4 regions of the Mesorhizobium sp. P2_D1 genome follow, and region 3 is predicted to be linked to each of the others. Evidence: predicted binding sites of a transcription regulator. Region 3 holds the regulator's gene; each other region holds the start of a gene.
What was found. Region 3 encodes PhoB, which activates phosphate uptake and scavenging genes when phosphate is short. Its sites were predicted from a motif close to TGTCATNNANCTGTCAT; they were not measured.
Positions count from the first base shown of each region.

Region 1: the regulator PhoB is predicted to act here: its motif matches at 937-953, upstream of phnC (phosphonate ABC transporter ATP-binding protein).
Region 2: the regulator PhoB is predicted to act here: its motif matches at 693-709, upstream of AC1D0I_RS01745 (PhoX family protein).
Region 4: the regulator PhoB is predicted to act here: its motif matches at 885-901, upstream of ppk2 (polyphosphate kinase 2).

Region 1 is NZ_JBFUDZ010000067.1:21,172-23,375, reverse strand. Features, by position in the region: gene AC1D0I_RS29060 (DapH/DapD/GlmU-related protein) at 1-92, shown strand, start outside; gene AC1D0I_RS29055 (DUF1868 domain-containing protein) at 178-888, shown strand; gene phnC (phosphonate ABC transporter ATP-binding protein) at 1,023-1,871, shown strand; gene phnD (phosphonate ABC transporter substrate-binding protein) at 1,973-2,204, shown strand, end outside.
Region 2 is NZ_JBFUDZ010000001.1:357,799-360,002, reverse strand. Features, by position in the region: gene AC1D0I_RS01750 (hypothetical protein) at 1-452, opposite strand, end outside; gene AC1D0I_RS01745 (PhoX family protein) at 777-2,204, shown strand, end outside.
Region 3 is NZ_JBFUDZ010000020.1:68,763-70,966, forward strand. Features, by position in the region: gene AC1D0I_RS16605 (ROK family protein) at 1-719, shown strand, start outside; gene phoB (phosphate regulon transcriptional regulator PhoB) at 874-1,563, opposite strand; gene phoU (phosphate signaling complex protein PhoU) at 1,583-2,204, opposite strand, start outside.
Region 4 is NZ_JBFUDZ010000056.1:29,903-32,106, reverse strand. Features, by position in the region: gene ppk2 (polyphosphate kinase 2) at 1-778, opposite strand, end outside; gene AC1D0I_RS27480 (aldo/keto reductase) at 1,050-2,093, shown strand.

The DNA.
Region 1 (2,204 bases), on a different contig from region 3:
GGTGGGACTGGGACCATGCCAAGCTGCGGACAGCACTGGATGATTTTCGGGAACTGTCGGCCGAGGCCTTTCTGGAAAAATATGGCGGATAGGCCATCACATCATTGTCATAGGTGAGCCTGTTTCATCTCCCTGACACATCGCCGGGGCAGGACGCCATCTGCCCTGGAGATCGCAATGCCTGTTTCAGTCAGACCCTCGCTCGCCGGATTCTTTGCCGGCTCCAATCCGAAGCCACCGGTTCATCTCGGCACGCGCTACGACATGTCGGGCAATTTCCTGATCGAGCCCGGCAACACGGTCGTCAGCCATCTCGTCAGCGGTTCGCCCTCCGAGGCCGTGGTGCTTGAGGTGCGCGACCGGATGCTGGCGATGCCCGATGCCGACCGGCTGGCCTTCACCCCCGTCTCCAGCCTGCACATGACGCTGTTCCAGGGCATCATCGAATATCGCCGCCGCTTGCCCTACTGGCCACATGACGTGCCGCTCGACACCAGCATCGACGCCATGACCCGCCTCTATTTGGAACGCTTGAAGGGCTTCAACGGCCTCGGCCCGTTCAACATCAAGGTGGTCGAAATCGTACCGACCGGCCTCACCGTCGCCGGCGCGACCGACGAGGACGTGCGCATCATGCGCGCCTGGCGCGARTCCTTGGCGGTGCCGTTCGGCTACCGGCATCCCGACCATGACAGCTACGTCTTCCACATCACCTTCGCATATCAGATCCAGCGTCTTGCGGATGACAGGGCGGCCGCATGGCAGCAACTGTTCGATGACTCTCTCGCGCTTTTCGCGCGGCAGGCTCCGGCGATCGAGATCAAGGCGCCGGCCTTCTGCAGCTTCAGGGACATGGAGCATTTCGAGGAGTTGCAGGTGCTCAGCTGATCGACACCACCAGGCGCCTGACGCCGCGCCTGTGGGCAGTAACAAAACTGACATCAATCCGACACCGCAGGTTCATGGCGCTGCGCTAGCGAAGTTCTTAACAGACCTTCAACGCGACTGGACTGGAAACGACCATGTCAGCCACGCTCGAAATCCGCGGCGTCACCCGACGATTTGGCAAGAACACTGCCGTCAGCGATATCAACGTCTCGATCCCGCAGGGTCAGATGGTTGGCATTATCGGCCGTTCGGGTGCCGGCAAATCAACCCTWCTTCGCATGATCAATCGTCTCATCGATCCCAGCCAGGGATCGATTTTTTTTGACGGCGCCGAGGTTTCCCAGCTCCGCGGTTCGCCGCTCCGGCGCTGGCAGCGCGACTGCGCCATGATCTTCCAGCAATTCAACCTGGTGCCGCGCCTCGACGTGCTGACCAATGTGCTGCTCGGCAAGCTGAACCACCGTTCGACCATCTCGAACCTGCTCGGCATGTTTTCCCGCGCCGAGTGCGCCGAGGCGGTCGCCGCGCTCGGGCGGCTCGACATTGCCCGCACCGCAATGCAGCCTGCCGGTACTTTGTCGGGTGGCCAGCAGCAGCGCGTCGCCATTGCCCGCGCCATGATGCAGCAGCCCAAGGTGATCCTCGCCGACGAGCCGATCGCTTCGCTCGACCCACTCAACGCCAAGGTGGTGATGGATTCACTGCAGGACATCAATCTGCGCGAAGGCATCACCGTCGTCACCAATCTGCACACGCTGGACACTGCCCGCGCCTACTGCAACCGCATCATCGGCATGGCCGCCGGCAAGGTCGTCTTCGACGGCCCGCCGGAAGAGCTCAACCGCGAGGCCGTCCGCCTCGTCTATGGCGCCGACAGCAATGGCGGCGAAATCTCCGAGGCCATCACCTCGACCAGCATCGCCTACAAGCAAAAGATCACTGCATCCGCCGGACCGCTCGAGCCCGCATTCCCGGGATATTGAGTCAAGAAAGAGCGACCTGGATCGCCAGCCCGCGTCAAGGGCACCTGTCAGAATAACCAACGCTACCGGCGCGGGGCCGGAACCCACAGGAGAGATATCCAATGTTCAGGAAGATGGTTTTCAGCGCCGTTTCGGTGCTCGCCATGGCAACCAGCATGGCCCACGCCGCCGATATGAAGGAATTCCGCGTCGGCATCCTCGGCGGCGAGAACGAAACCGACCGGCTGCGCAACTACCAGTGCCTGGCCGACCATCTGAAGGCCGAATTCGGTTTCGAGAAGGTCTCGCTGTTCCCCGCCGCCGACTATGACGGCGTCATCCAGGGCCTGCTCG
Region 2 (2,204 bases), on a different contig from region 3:
ATCGTGCGGCCGAGTGCATCCTTCATCTGGAAACGGCCGTTCTCGATCTCTTCCGTGATGCCGTCGGGATGCTCGACCTCGATTGTGTTGCCGTCTACTTCGACCCTGTCGCCGGTTTTCGCATTGACGTGATCTCCATCATCGTCGTGACCTTTGCCGACCCCGGAATTGCCGGCTGCGCCGTGATCGTCGCCGGCGCCATTGTCTCCGCCAGCGTTTCCGGAGTTACCGTTTCCGTCGCTGCTGTTGCCACTGCCGCCGCTCCCGCCGCTGCCGTTTCCACCGCCGCCACCGCCACTGCCATGTCCGCCATCCTTGGCATGCGCGCTTGCGGCAACGATGCCCGGACCAGAGCCGTGGAAAGCGAGTTGATAGGGGGCGATGGCCAGCGCCAGTGCCGAGGTCGCCCTCAGCGCCAGCCAGCAACAGCGGGTCGCGATCGATCTGCGCATCCTGGTCTCCTCTTCGATCAGGCAGGCGGATTTCAGGCAGGCGGATTTCACCGCCGGCGTTTTCGCAAGGGACCCACCATCGCCGACATGGCGGCCTCGCGTAACCGGCCCACGACCGATGCGGTGCCGCCAAGGGACCTTTGCCGGACCTGACAAGGGACCTTTGTCCCAGTGTTACGTGCTGCTCGCAGAGTGCTTAGCCGACGTCTCAGAATGCTGTCGCGGCTGAAAGGCTTTTGATGTCACGAAAATGTGATCAGGTGACTATAAGGGGGTTGAACAGGCAACACGCTCCAGCCACCCGCAAAGCCAGAGGCAAGCCAGATGACCGAACATCGCTCCCCCGACGCCAAATTCCGCACCAGCCTGCTCGAAGAAAACGCCGGACCGGCCACCAATCCCACCGACAACCGCACCATGGGCGAGATCATCGCCGCGCGGTTCTCGCGCCGTGGTTTCCTGAAAGGCTCGCTGGCCGTCTCGGCGATCGCCGCCACCGTCAGCCCGCTGGCGCTGGTCAGCGCCGACCAGGCCCGGGCCGCCGAAGGCTCCGCCTTCGCGTTCGACGAGCTGGAGGCCGGCATCGACGACAAGCACCATGTCGCGCCGGGCTACGATGCCGATGTGCTGTTGCGCTGGGGCGATCCGCTGTTTGCCGATTCGCCGGAGTTCGACCCGACCAAGCAATCGGCGCAGGCGCAGGCGAAACAGTTCGGCTACAACAACGACTATGTCGGCTACATCGCGATCGACGGTTCGGCCGAACACGGCCTGCTGGTCGTCAACCACGAATACACCAACCCGCATCTGATGTTCCCGGGCATCGTCAAGATCGTCGAGAAGGACGGCAAGAAGTCGGCCGACGTCGCGCCGCTCAGCAAGGAACAGGTCGATGTCGAGATGGCGGCGCATGGCGGCACCATCGTCGAGATCCGCAAGGACGGCGGCAAATGGCAAGTGGTGCGCGACGGCAAGCTCAACCGCCGCATTACTTCCAACACCGAAATGGCGCTGTCCGGCCCGGTTGCCGGCCATGACCGCGTCAAGACCAATGCCGACCCGTCCGGCACGAAGGTTTTGGGCACCTTCAACAATTGCGCCGGCGGCGTCACGCCGTGGGGTACCTATGTGATGGCCGAAGAGAACATCCACGGCTATTTCTCCGGAGAATTGCCCGAGGGCCACAAGGAAGCCGCCAACTACAAGCGCCTCGGCATTCCCGAAGGCGCCTATGAATGGGCGGCGCACTATGACCGCTTCGACCTGGCCAAGGAACCGAACGAGGCCAACCGCTTCGGCTGGATCGTCGAGGTCGATGTCAACGATCCGACCTCGACGCCGAGGAAGCGCACCGCCATGGGCCGCTTCAAGCACGAGGGCGCCGAATCGATCGTCGCCAAGGATGGCCGCGTCGTCTTCTATCTCGGCGATGACGAGCGCTTCGACTATGCCTACAAGTTCGTCACCAGCGGTAAGTTCAATCCCAATGACCTCGCGGCCAACAAGGATCTGCTCGACGACGGCACGCTGCATGTCGCCAAGTTCGCCGAAGACGGCTCCGTCGAGTGGCTGCCGATCGTCTTCGGCCAGGGTCCGCTGACTGCCGAAAACGGCTTTGCCAGCCAGGCCGACGTGCTGATCGAGACACGACGCGCCGCCGACCTGCTCGGCGCCACCAAGATGGACCGCCCAGAGGACATCCAGCCCAATGCCGTCAACGGCAAGGTCTATGTCATGCTGACCAACAATTCG
Region 3 (2,204 bases):
CCTTCGCCGACATACTCGAGGACGAGTTCGGCATCCCCGCCACCATGGAGAACGACTGCAATATGATGGCGATAGCGTTGCGCTGGCGCGACCCTGATCGCTACCGCGACGACTTCATCGCCATCCTGTTGTCGCACGGCATCGGCATGGGCCTGGTGCTGAAGGGCGAGCTGTTCACCGGCACTCATTCCTCGGGCGGCGAGTTCGGCCATATGATCCATCGGCCGCACGGCGCGCTGTGCCGCTGCGGGCGGCGCGGCTGCGTCGAGGCCTATGCCGGCAACTACGCCATCTGGCGCAACGCAAGGCAGATGAGTGAGGATGCGGAACCGGTCGCCGATGTCAGTGATGCCGACATGCGCGCGCTGGCGACCGCGGCCCGCGAGAGGGATGGACCCGAGCGCGAGGCCTATCGCAAGGCCGGCGAGGCACTCGGCTACGGTCTCGGCAGCCTGTTCGCGCTGATCGATCCGGCGCCCGTCGCCATGGTCGGTGTCAGCGCCGCGGCCTTCGACCTGATCGAGCCGGCATTGCGCGAGGCCATTGCTCAGACCGCCGGCGGCCAGCATTCGCAATCGATTTCCTTCGACACCGAACCGAACGAACTGCCACTGATCCGCGAAGGCTGCGCCACGCGGGCACTGACCTTCGTAGACCAGGAGATTTTCGCGCCCGGCACGCAGGCGAGATCCGGCCTCGGTGGCAAGAACGTTGCGTGAATAACGCGCCGGGATGTGTTGAGATTCAGGTTAGGCCGAGTCGAGAATGGCGGGTTCCGAGAACCGGAACGGAGCGGACATTTGGATCCGTGAGTACCGGAAGCGCAGGAAACTGCCGTTCGCAGGCCGGCATCACCTGAATATCAGCAGATCCCTAATCTTCCCGGATTGCGTAGCCCGCCCCACGAATGGTGCGGATGACATCGGGCATGCGGCCATTGTTGACCGCCTTGCGCAGCCGGCCGACATGCACGTCGACCGTGCGTTCGTCGATGTAGATCGTCTCGCCCCAGACATTGTCGAGCAGCTGGCTGCGCGAGAACACGCGGCCGGGATGGCGCATCATGAATTCGAGCAGGCGGAATTCGGTCGGTCCGAGCCGGATCTCGCTCTTCTTGCGATAGACCCTGTGCGATTCACGATCGAGCACGATGTCGCCGACCTTGAGCACGCTGGACAGCACTTCCGGCTTGGCGCGGCGCAGCAGCGCCTTGACCCTGGCCATGAACTCCGGCGTCGAGAACGGCTTGACCAGATAATCGTCGGCGCCTGTCGAGAGGCCGCGCACACGATCGCTTTCCTCGCCACGCGCGGTCAGCATGATGATCGGCAGCCGCTCGGTCTCTGGACGCATCCTTAGCCGGCGGCAGAGTTCGATACCGGAAACCGCCGGTACCATCCAGTCCAGCACCAGAAGGTCGGGGACGTTCTCCTGCAGCCGGATCTCGGCCTCGTCGCCGCGCGTCACCACCTCGACCTGGTAGCCCTCGGACTCCAGATTGTAGCGGAGCAGCACACCCAGCGGCTCCTCATCCTCCACCACCATGATGCGTGGCGCGATCATCGACTGGTCATCCCTGCCGTCATGCCGCCGGCGCGGACATCGCCGTCTCGTCCTGCTTCGGACGATTGGCGGGCAGCTGCGTGCCGGTCAAAACATAATACGCATTTTCCGCGATGTTGGTGACGTGATCGCCGATGCGCTCAAGGTTCTTGGCGCAGAACAAAAGATGCGTGCAGGCGGTGATGTTGCGCGGGTCTTCCATCATGTAGGTCAGGAGTTCGCGGAACACGGAGGTGTACTTGACGTCGATGCGCTCGTCGTCGGCGCGCAGCTTCGCCAGCGCCGCCGCATCGCGTGCCGTATATTCCTCGATGACGCCCTGCACCTGGATCAGCACCAGCTGCGCCATTGCGTCGATGGAGTGCGACAGGTCGCGCGGGGTGACGCTGAGGCCGACGGTGCCGACGCGCTTGGCGATATTCTTGGCAAGGTCGCCAATGCGCTCGAGGTCGCCGGCCATGCGGATCGAACCGACGACATGACGCAGATCGTCGGCCATCGGCTGACGCTTGGCGATCAGTGTGATGGCGCGGTCGTCGAGCTCGCGCTGGCGCGCGTCCATGATCGCATCGTCGGAGACGACGCGCTGCGCCAGGGCGTTGTCGGAATTCAACAGCGCCTTGGTGGCGCCGCCGACCATC
Region 4 (2,204 bases), on a different contig from region 3:
GCCGCGCCCGCTTCTTGTCGTTGCCCTCGACGATGAACCAGGGCGCTTCGGGAATGTTGGTGCGGGCAAAGGTCTCTTCCTTGGCCTTGGTGTACTGCTCCCAGCGCACGCGCGACTGCAGGTCCATCGGCGACAGCTTCCACTGCTTCATCGGATCGTGGATGCGCATCAGGAAGCGCATCTGCTGCTCCTCGTCGGTGATCGAGAACCAGTATTTGACCACGGTGACGCCGGAGCGGACCAGCATGCGCTCGAACTCCGGCACGTCGCGGAAGAATTCTTCGACCTGATCGGGCTCTGCAAAACCCATCACCCTTTCGACACCGGAGCGGTTGTACCAGGAGCGGTCGAACAGCACGATTTCGCCGCCGGCCGGCAGATGCGGCACATAGCGCTGGAAATACCATTGCGACTTCTCGCGCTCGGTCGGTGCCGGGAGTGCGACGACGCGGCAGATGCGCGGATTGAGCCGCTGCGTGATGCGCTTGATGACGCCACCCTTGCCGGCGGAGTCGCGGCCCTCGAAGATCACCACCAGCTTCTTCCTGTGATAGGCGACCCAGGACTGCAGTTTGATCAGCTCGGATTGCAAGGTGATCAGGTCGCGAAAATACTGCATGCGATCGATCGATGGCGGATGCGAGTTCTTGTAGATCTTGGCGATCTCCATCGACAGCGCCGGCTCCGACATTTCGAGCTCATAGTCCTCGTCGAGCGTGTCGGCGAGCTCGGCCTCAAGCCAGTCCCTGGCAGGAGAATTCTGTTTTAGCTCGGTCATATCAGCTGCTCCGCTTGCAAGCCCTGTCGATCCACGTCCGGCGCCCCAACCCCTGGCCTGCGTCCCGGAGTGGCAACACCTGAGCCGACTTCAATATAGGCCGGCAATGACGGTTTTATTGCAGCCTGGGGCGAGACTACCACCACTGCAAATTCCGCGAGGCATGATCGATCCATCGTCGTGGCATGGCGACAAGCGGCTCGAATTGTCCTACAAATGTGGCAGGCCCGTCCGGGCACTGCCTTTCAACAACAAAATCGCGAGGACTGACATGGAATACCGCACCCTCGGCCGTTCCGGATTGAAAGTTTCGACCTTGACCATGGGCACCATGACCTTCGGCGGTGCCGGCGCATTTTCGGCTGTCGGCAAGACCGACCTCGACGAGGCGCGCCGGATGATCGATCTTTGCATCGATGCCGGCATCAATGTCATCGACACCGCCAATGTCTATTCGAACGGTATCTCCGAAGAGATCATCGGCGAGGCGCTCGGCGGCAAGCGCAAGGGCGACGTGCTGATCGCCTCCAAGGCGCGGATGCGGATCGGCAAAGGTCCCAACGATGAAGGCCTGTCGCGTTATCACCTGATCCGCGAATGCGAGAAGAGCCTGAAGCGGTTGAAGACCGATGTCATCGACATCTACTTCCTGCACGAATGGGACGGTACGACGCCGCTCGAGGAAACCATCGCCGCGCTCGATACGCTGGTTGCCCAGGGCAAGGTCCGCTATGTCGGCTGCTCCAACTATTCCGGCTGGCAGGTGATGAAGGCGCTCGGCATCAGCGACAGCCATCACCAGCCGCGCTTCGTCACCCAGCAGATCCACTACACGCTGGAAGCGCGCGAGGCGGAATATGAATTGCTGCCGATTTCGGTCGACCAGGGGCTGGGTGTGCTGGTCTGGAGCCCGCTTGCCGGCGGATTGCTGTCCGGCAAATACCGCCGCGACAGCCCGACCGCCCGCCAGCTTGCCGGCTGGTCGGAGCCGCCGATCCGCGACGAGGACCGCCTCTGGCGGATCGTCGATATCCTTGTCGAGATCGGCACGCAGCGCGGCGTGTCGGCGGCGCAGGTTGCGCTGGCCTGGCTGCTCGGCCGGCCGGCGGTCAGTTCGCTGGTGATCGGCGGCAGGACCGAAACGCAGTTCCGCGACAACATCGCCGCGGCAAGCCTGGTGCTGACCGGCGAAGAGCGTGACCGCCTAGACACGGTCAGCCGGCCACCCGTGCTCTATCCCTACTGGCACCAGCAACTGACGGCAAAGGACCGTTTTGGTCCCGCCGATCTGGTGATTGACCGCAGCGGCGTGTGACCACGCGAGGTTTGCGGCGGGGCTCGGCGGACGAAGCCCGCTCTTAACCCGTGATATAGCGCCAGACCTCGGCATCAGGCTCGATCTGGCCGCTGAGCACAAAGTATTTGT